DNA from 2 places in the Sporosarcina jeotgali genome. Region 2 is predicted to be linked to the other one. Evidence: predicted binding sites of a transcription regulator. Region 2 holds the regulator's gene; the other holds the start of a gene.
What was found. Region 2 encodes Rex, which represses fermentation and respiration genes when NADH is low (regulators of the CRP and FNR family bind a similar motif). Its sites were predicted from a motif close to TTGTGAAATATTTCACAA; they were not measured.
Positions count from the first base shown of each region.

Region 1: PGH26_RS09560 (cytochrome ubiquinol oxidase subunit I) is a predicted target of Rex. The motif match lies at 2,823-2,840, and genes of this name have one in related genera.

Region 1 covers NZ_CP116341.1:1,937,087-1,941,712, forward strand. The annotation lists gene cydD (thiol reductant ABC exporter subunit CydD) at 1-142, opposite strand, end outside; gene cydB (cytochrome d ubiquinol oxidase subunit II) at 142-1,158, opposite strand; gene PGH26_RS09560 (cytochrome ubiquinol oxidase subunit I) at 1,145-2,548, opposite strand; gene PGH26_RS09565 (catalase) at 2,864-4,342, shown strand; gene PGH26_RS09570 (polysaccharide deacetylase family protein) at 4,408-4,626, opposite strand, start outside.
Region 2 covers NZ_CP116341.1:2,721,133-2,725,758, reverse strand. The annotation lists gene PGH26_RS13735 (ABC-F family ATP-binding cassette domain-containing protein) at 1-1,531, opposite strand, end outside; gene PGH26_RS13730 (redox-sensing transcriptional repressor Rex) at 1,660-2,310, shown strand; gene PGH26_RS13725 (twin-arginine translocase TatA/TatE family subunit) at 2,378-2,575, shown strand; gene tatC (twin-arginine translocase subunit TatC) at 2,593-3,432, shown strand; gene PGH26_RS13715 (CPBP family intramembrane glutamic endopeptidase) at 3,507-4,259, opposite strand; gene groES (co-chaperone GroES) at 4,448-4,626, shown strand, end outside.

The DNA.
Region 1 (4,626 bases), 780 kb from region 2:
CTAGCCCATGAAACATCCGGGTAATGGCTGAAGACAAGGAGAGAGCTTGCAGGATGATGAATGCCGCTTGAACGACTGTCAAAATCCCAACAAGCGCAAAGGTTTTCTTGCTGCCGTTATACCGAAGAAGATGTCGGTCCATCAATAGTCCAGATGCTCCACATCTGCCGTAACACGTTTACGGAATACGTAGTAACTCCAAATTGTATAGGCAATCACAATCGGAACCATTGTAAACGCAACGAATGTCATTAATTTCAACGAATAGTCACCTGATGCCGCTGCCCGGATTGACATGTTAAATGCAGAATCTAATGAGCTGACCAATACGTTCGGGAACAATCCGATGAAGAACGAAGCCATCACCGCGATCAATGTAATCCCTGTAACCGTAAAGCTTAATGCTTCGCGTCCTTTTGCAATTAAACGGTGAAGGAACGCATACAAAACAATCACAACTGCAAATAGCGGAATCAAGATCGGTCCTCTATTCGCAAACGCTTCTGTATAGACTGCTGTTAGAGCGACAAACGCGATCATCACAACGCCAGTTGCCCAATAGATTTTTAATGCAGCCTCTTTTGCACGGGTACGAATGGATCCTTCTGTTTTTAAAGTGACAAACAGTAATCCGTGTAAATAAGAGATTAGCACAAATGCTAATCCACCCACTACTGTATAGACATTCACGAAGTCAAAGAATCCTGCGTGCATGTTCATATCGGCATCCACAGGCATTCCCTTCAACATACTTGTGAACAAGACACCTAATAGGAAAGGCGGTAAAATACTGCCTGCAAAGATTGCCCAATCCCATGTTTTCACCCATTTTGCGGACTCGAACTTTTCCCTGAACTCGAACGCTACTCCACGGGCAATCAATGCCAGCAGCAAGACGACAAACGGTATATAATACCCGCTGAAAACTGTCGCATACCAATGTGGGAACGCTGCAAACATTGCTCCGCCTGCTGTAATCAGCCACACTTCGTTGGCATCCCAGACTGGCCCAATCGTATTAATGAGCATACGTTTGTCTGTTTCATCTTTAGCGAGGAATTTCAAACTCATTCCTACACCAAAGTCAAAGCCTTCAAGAAATATAAACCCTATGAATAGAACCGCGATTAACACAAACCACAAATCACTTAGAGCCATTAGACACGCCTCCTACATTAAACGGATCTGTAACGGATACGTCTTTTTGCTTACGCTCTTCAGGTCCGCGTTGAATGACCTTCACAAATAACACAACCATAATAATCCCGAGGATTGCATAGATTGTTGAGAACGAAATCAGTGAGAACAAAATCTGTCCTGCTGAAACGTTCGGTGAAACCCCGTCTGCAGTTTTCATGAGACCGTTAACGACCCATGGCTGACGACCGATTTCAGACATGATCCATCCAAATGAGTTACCGATAAACGGTAAGAAAATCACTGGAATCATCACTCTTAAATACCAAGTCGATGCCGCAATCTTTTTGCGGAACAACAATAACAAACCAAGAAGACTCGCACCAACTAGCGCTCCGCCAGTTCCCGCCATAATACGGAAACTCCAAAATGTTGTCTTCACTGGAGGAATGTAATCTCCCTCTCCATACTTCTCAATCATTTGTTTTTCTAGACTTTCCATTCCCAATACTTTACCTGAGAACTCATTGTACGTTAGATAACTCAATAAGTAAGGTATTTCGATTCGACCTGTCGTTACACGATTTTCCGAATCAATATTTGCAATTAATGTCCATGCTGCCGGATCTCCACTATCTTGCCAAAGTCCTTCTGCAGCCGCCATTTTCATTGGCTGCGCATGCATTAAATACTGGGCTTGAGAGTGACCAGTGAACGCAAGACCTAATCCGCCAACTAGACCAACGATCAAACCGATTCCGATAGACTTCTTAAAGAAGTCTACTTGACGCTTTTTAATAAGATAGAACGCACTTACTCCAACTACAAAGAATGCTCCCGTAGCGATACTGCCGAACATGGTATGCGGAAAAGCAACCCACAATTTTTCATTCGTTAACAGCGCGACAATGTCATTCATTTCAGCGCGGCCATTTTGTAAAACATAGCCAACAGGATTTTGCATGAATGAGTTTGCTGCTAAAATCCAAAATGCTGACATCACTGTTCCGAATGAAACAAGCCATATAGAAGCTAAGTGAACTTTCTTAGAGAGCTTCTGTGCACCGAAGATCCAAATCCCTATAAATGTGGACTCAAGGAAAAACGCCAGTAACGCTTCAACTGCTAGTGGTGCTCCAAAAATATCTCCTACAAATCTGGAATATGTCGACCAGTTCATTCCGAATTGGAACTCCTGGAAAATACCTGTGACTACACCGATTGCGAAGTTAATAAGGAAGAACACACTCCAAAACTTCGTCATCTTCATATAGATTTCTTTTTTCTTTACTACGTAGAGCGTTTGCATGATCGCAATGATCAGCGCCAATCCGATAGACAACGGGACAAATATAAAGTGAAACAATGTTGTCGATGCAAACTGGATTCTTGAAAGTAAAACCTCTTCCATCTCTACCTCTCCCCTCAATCTCGATCTGTCTCCATTATAAATTAAACGCTAAAGTACTTTGTGAGCAATTAGCGTATGATCTGTTACAAACCTCAAAACTTCGGGGGGTTTTTGGGGTCTAATGTTGAAATGTTGTCACAAGGTCAGATTTTCATAGAATGCCTCTTCCAAAATAGAATTTTTGTAACGCTAACTATCTGTTAATAATAACTTCTCCTTAACGATAATGATTCTAAACAAAATGCTAGCTATCTAAGAATCCCTCTGCTATAGTTAGGAAACAGTTTCACAATCCATTACATAGGAGGAATACACATGAACAATAATGAGAATGAGTCTCGTAAAAAATTGACAACTGCTGCAGGTGCTCCTGTAGTTGATAATCAGAATTCAATATCTGCAGGTCCCAGGGGTCCTCTACTTCTTCAAGATGTTTGGTTAATTGAAAAGCTTGCACATTTCGACCGTGAAGTTATTCCTGAACGCCGCATGCACGCAAAAGGATCAGGCGCGTACGGTACGTTTACTGTGACAAATGACATTACAAAATACACGAAAGCAAAAATCTTCTCAGAAGTCGGTAAAAAGACAGAGATGTTTGCACGTTTCTCAACTGTAGCTGGTGAACGCGGTGCAGCGGATGCAGAACGCGACATTCGCGGATTTTCACTGAAGTTCTACACTGAAGAAGGTAACTGGGATATGGTAGGAAATAACACACCTGTCTTCTTCTTTAGAGATCCGCTTCAATTTCCAGATTTGAATCATGCGGTCAAGCGTGATCCGCGCACGAACTTAAGAAGCGCGACAAACAATTGGGACTTCTGGACATCACTCCCTGAAGCGCTTCACCAAATCACCATTTTAATGAGTGAGCGCGGAATCCCGCGCACTTATCGTCACATGCATGGATTCGGCAGTCATACGTATAGCTTTATCAGTCCTGATAACGAGCGATACTATGTGAAATTCCATTTCCGCTCTCAACAAGGAATTGAAAACTTAACGGATGAGGAAGCAAGCAAAACAATCGCTACCGATCGCGAAAGCCATCAGCGTGATTTGCTTCTCAGCATCGATAATGGAGACTTCCCGAAATGGAAAATGTACGTACAAGTGATGACGGAAGAAGAAGCAGCGAATATGCCTTTCAATCCATTCGACTTAACAAAAGTTTGGTATAAAGGCGACTTCCCTCTTATAGAAGTTGGAGAGTTCGAATTGAATAGAAATCCAGAAAACTACTTTGCTGAAGTAGAACAAGCTGCTTTCACTCCAGCTGCGGTCGTTCCAGGAATCAGTTTTTCACCTGACAAAATGCTGCAGGCCCGCTTATTCTCTTACGGAGATGCTCAGCGTTATCGTCTAGGTGTCAATCATCATCAAATCCCAGTCAATGCGCCAAAATGTCCGTTCCACAGTTTCCATCGTGACGGTCAAATGCGTGTAGACGGAAATCATGGCAGCAGAACTTCTTACGAGCCGAATAGCGTTGGTGAGTGGCAAGAACAGCCAGATTTCAGAGAACCTCCATTGAAATTACACGGTGCTGCAGATCACTGGAATTTCCGCGAAGATGATGATGATTACTTCACTCAGCCTGGAAAACTCTTCAATCTTATGGATGATGAACAAAAACAACTGCTATTCAGAAATACAGCGGACAATATGGGCGATGCACCAAAAGAAATTAAGATCAGACACATCAAACATTGTTATCATGCGGACCCGGCATATGGTGAAGGTGTAGCAAACGCACTCGACATTTCAATGGATGATGTACTTGTCAACTAATTGTTGAAATAGAGTTCAACCTAAAAAGAACGTACAAGGATTTAAAATCCCTGTACGTTCTTTTTTCATTTATCTAATTCTGAAACAGTGACGAATTTATAGCCTTGGCTTTGCAAATAAGCCATAACACCATCCAATCCATCTGCGGTTGACTGATGTATATCATGCATTAAGATTGTGCTTCCGTCTTTTGTCGATTTTTTCACTTCTTCCAGCAGTTTATTGGCATCCCGATATTTCCAATCCAGTGTATCCACATTCCATAACTTGATTGGGGGGATTGT
Region 2 (4,626 bases):
CAATCCGATTAATAAAATAGCGGTCATGCGAAACAAAGAGGATGGTTCCAGGGAAGTCGTCCAATGCATTCTCAAGTACTTCTTTGCTATCAAGATCTAAATGGTTCGTCGGCTCATCCAGTACGAGTGTATTGGACTTCTCAAGCATGAGCTTTGCCAGGGAAAGGCGGGCTTTTTCACCGCCTGAAAGAGATTGAACAGGCTTGCCGACATCATCTCCTGTAAAGAGGAAGCGTCCCAGCAGCGTTCGAATATCTTTTTCGTTCATAAGTGGCCAGTCATCCCAGATTTCTTGCAGCACAGTACCGGAACCAACAAGCGTTGCCTGGTTTTGGTCATAATAGCCGAACTGTACATGAGTACCGTACCGAATATCTCCAGCTAGCAGCTCTTGGCGTTTGACGATGGTTTTCAATAACGTGGATTTGCCGACACCGTTCGGACCCAGGATGGCTATGCGGTCCTGTTTATAGACACGCATGTCAATATTCGTTGAGACAGGCTTCCCATCATACCCTACGGAAGCCTTTTCCACAGCAAGTACATCATTTCCGCTTGGACGGTCGATTGTGAATGAGAAGTTGGCGGACTTTTCATCCCCGTCAGGAGCGTCCATCCAGTCTGTCCGCTCCAATTGCTTGCGGCGGCTTTTCGCCATTTTACTTGTGGATGCACGAGCGATATTCTTTTGGATGAAATCTTCGAGCTTCGCTTTTTCACTCGATTCTTTTTCGAACATCTTACGGTCTTTCTCATAGTTCTTTGCTTTCTCGTCCAAATACGCACTGTAATTGCCTGTAAAGCGCGAGACTTTGCGTCGTGAGACCTCATATACTAATGTCACTACTTGGTCGAGGAAGTATCTATCGTGCGACACGATTAGCAGAGCCCCTTCATAGGACTTCAAATAGTTTTCTAACCAGCCAAGTGTTTCGATGTCCAGATGGTTCGTCGGTTCATCTAAAATCAGCAAATCAGGTTTGCTTAACAGCATTTTGGCTAAAGCAAGGCGTGTCTTCTGTCCGCCTGATAGTAAATCAACAGGCTTTTCATAGTCAGCGGGATAAAACCGCATTCCGTGCAATATGGAGCGGGTATCCGATTCGTACTGATAGCCACCGAGATCTTTGAACTCGACTTGAAGAGAATCATATTCGCCCATTACACGTTCTGAAGCTGCGGGGTCTCCATAGACATCTGGATCTGCCATTTGTGCTTCCAATCCGCGCAGCCGGCGTTCCATGGCTTGGAGCGGTTCGAAGACTGTCATCATTTCGTCCCACACAGATAGTTCTGTTTCGAGGCCGCTATGCTGTTCGAGATACCCGATGCGGATTCCTTTAGGGACAATAATGTCGCCAGTGTCTGCAGCAGATTCCCCGGCAATGATTTTAAGTAATGTGGATTTACCCGCGCCGTTACGGCCAACGAGCGCTACGCGATCACGATGCTGCACTTCTAATTTTACATTCTCCAATATATCAGTGCCTGAAAACGACTTCGTTACACCGTTCACTTGCAAGATTATCATCGTTTCACCTCTATTTTCATTCTACTTCAGTTTACTGGAATGGGGAGAAGGGTGCAATCACCGGCTTTACAACAGCACGCTTCTCCTGTACGATAGAAGCGATTCGATACAGCAGCAGGAGGTTTACGATGGCTGAAGAAACGGTTAAAATCCCCCAGGCAACGTCCAAACGCTTGCCGTTGTACTATCGGTTCTTACAAAATTTCGCGAATAGCGGGAAGAAACGGGTTTCTTCAAGCGAACTGAGCGAGGCGATGAAGATCGATGCAGCGACGATACGTCGTGATTTTTCGCACTTCGGTGCACTCGGCCGTAAAGGCTATGGTTACGATGTAGATTACCTCGTCAGCTTTTTTAGAAAAACACTCGACCAAGATGAAGCCACGGATGTCGCGCTAATCGGTGTGGGCAGTCTTGGACATGCATTCATGAAATACAATTTCCATAAGAATCATAATACACGCATCGTCATAGCGTTTGATCCTAAAGCGCCCCATGACGGCAAAATCATCTCGGATATACCTGTTTATCATCCAGATATGATTGAAGAAAAGTTAACGGAACTCGGAATTGACCTTGTCATTTTAACGGTGCCTTCCCGTGCTGCTCAGCAATTAACGGATCGGCTCGCGGCTGTAGGTGTTAAAGGGATTCTCAATTTCACAACAATCCGGCTAACCGTTCCACCATCGATTCGGGTCCATACAATCGACTTGTCTGTTGAACTGCAATCTCTTATTTACTTCATAAAAAATGACGTAAAAGATTCACAATTATAGGGTTGCACGAATAGTCATTTCGTGTGATATGGTGTAGAATAGACATATTCAAAGGGAGGTGTCCGGAATGTCACCAGGTATTGGAAGTCTGCTTATTATTGCTGTCATTGCCCTTCTCATTTTCGGACCGAAAAAGTTGCCTGAAATCGGCAAAGCATTCGGTTCTTCACTGCGCGAATTTAAAAACGCGACTAAAGGTCTTGTAGAAGACGACGACGCGAAAACAGATGTTAAAAAAGTGGAAGATAAGAAAGAAGTGCAATAAGTTAGGATGTCTGTCTAATGGAAGAACGTACGCTAACCATTATTGAGCATATAGAAGAAATTCGAAAACGGCTGATTACGATCGTCGTTTTCTTTGCAGTTTCAGTCATTGGCGGTTTTTTACTAGCGAAACCGCTCATTAAGTTTTTGCAGTCAAATGGACCGGCAGCGGATTTACCGCTAAACGCGTTTAACGTAATCGATCCGATTGCCATTTACTTAAAAGTGGTTGTGTTCATCGGAATCATTATTATTTTGCCAATTATCATGTACCAATTTTGGGCGTTCGTTTCCCCCGGCTTGCTGGATACGGAACGACGAGTGACGCTCAGTTATATTCCTTTTGCGTTTGTCTTGTTCCTCTCAGGAATCGCGTTTTCTTATTTTGTATTGTTGCCGTATGTCATCAAATTCATGGAGACGTTATCGGCAGATTTAGGAATTACGCAGACAATCGGCATTAATCAGTACTTTTCGTTCTTATTCCAGATTTTACTGCCGTTCGGATTCGTGTTCCAGCTTCCTGTAGTTCTACTGTTCTTGTCAAGACTCGGGTTCTTGAATCCTAATGTGCTGTCGAAGTTCCGTAAAGTCGCTTACTTCATATTGTTCGTCATTGCGGCGTTCATTACGCCTCCTGATTTAGTGTCACACTTGTTCGTGACGGTTCCGCTGTTCTTGCTGTATGAGGTGAGTATCATCATTGCTCGCGTCGGCTATAAAAAGTTCTTGAAGGCGGAAGAGAAACGGCGTGTGGAAGAAGAAGAGGCGGAACGGCTGCGGTTGTTTGCAGAGGCTAAGGCTGAGCAGCAGCGGCAGATTGACGAAGTGAATGCACGGATGAATCATCAAGATTGATCAATTGAAAAAGACTTGCTGACCGGGAAACGGTCTGGCAAGTCTTTTTTTGTTTGTCGTCTGAACATCTCCTATTAAAAGAAATGGAAGAAGGTGATAATGGATTGCTGGAGTTTTTGGAGCTCCAGTATTTTGTCATGATTGAGCATGACAATCATGACGAACCCATTCATCAGCATGTGCGAGATCATAGGGGTCCAGATGCGTTTGGATCGGTAGTAGACGTAAGAGAATACAAGTCCGGGCATTAGGTATGTCAGGATGTGCTCGAGTTCGTTATGAACGGCAGCAAAGATCAAAGCACTTACAATCGTCGCAATCCAGAAGTTTGTTTTTGTATAGATACCGCCGAATAGCACGCGGCGGAAGACGGTTTCTTCTAAAATTGGAGCGAACAGGACGATACAGATGATTAAAATCGGAGCGACAGCAGCAATTTCCGTGAGTTGTGCAGTACTCGCTGAACCTTCTGTAATGCCGATTGCTCTTTCAATGTATCCCGCAATCATTTGACCGCCCAGTGCCAAGAAGAAACCGAGAATTCCCCAAACAACGGATTTCCAAATCGATTCTTTCTTTCCTTTAAAGACGGTCCAAAACTTCTTATCGGATTGGGTAACGAGGAAAATCGCAATAATCGCGAGAATGTTCGTGACGAACAAGCCCCACGCAAATCCATTATATTTTGCAGCTTGCAGCTCGTAGCCATTGGCGGTGAAGAATGCAATCATCCCTTTAGAAATCGGGAGACTGGCAAACTGCATCGCAATGTATAAAAGAAGGATGATCAAATAGAGCATCCATGGTTTCATCGTTTTTTGCTTCACAGGAATCGATCCTTTCCATCTAAGTATTCATAAGTGTATCGGTTTTAGAAAAGAAGCGCAAAGAGTAAGTAAAAGTGATTTGTTTTACTTGCAATTCATTCGTCGATTTATTATGATATGTAGTGTATTAGCACTCCTGTTTAGTGAGTGCTAAAAAATAGAAGAACCGTTAGAGGAGGGTGTTTCATTTGTTGAAACCATTAGGTGATCGTATTGTAATTGAACTAATCGAAGTGGAAGAGAAAACGTCAAGCGGCATCGTATTGCCAGATTCCGCAAAAGAAAAGCCTCAAGAGGGTAAAGTCATTGCAGTCGGTACAGGCCGAGTTCTCGAAAACGGCCAGCGCGTCGAGCTTGAAGTAAAAGA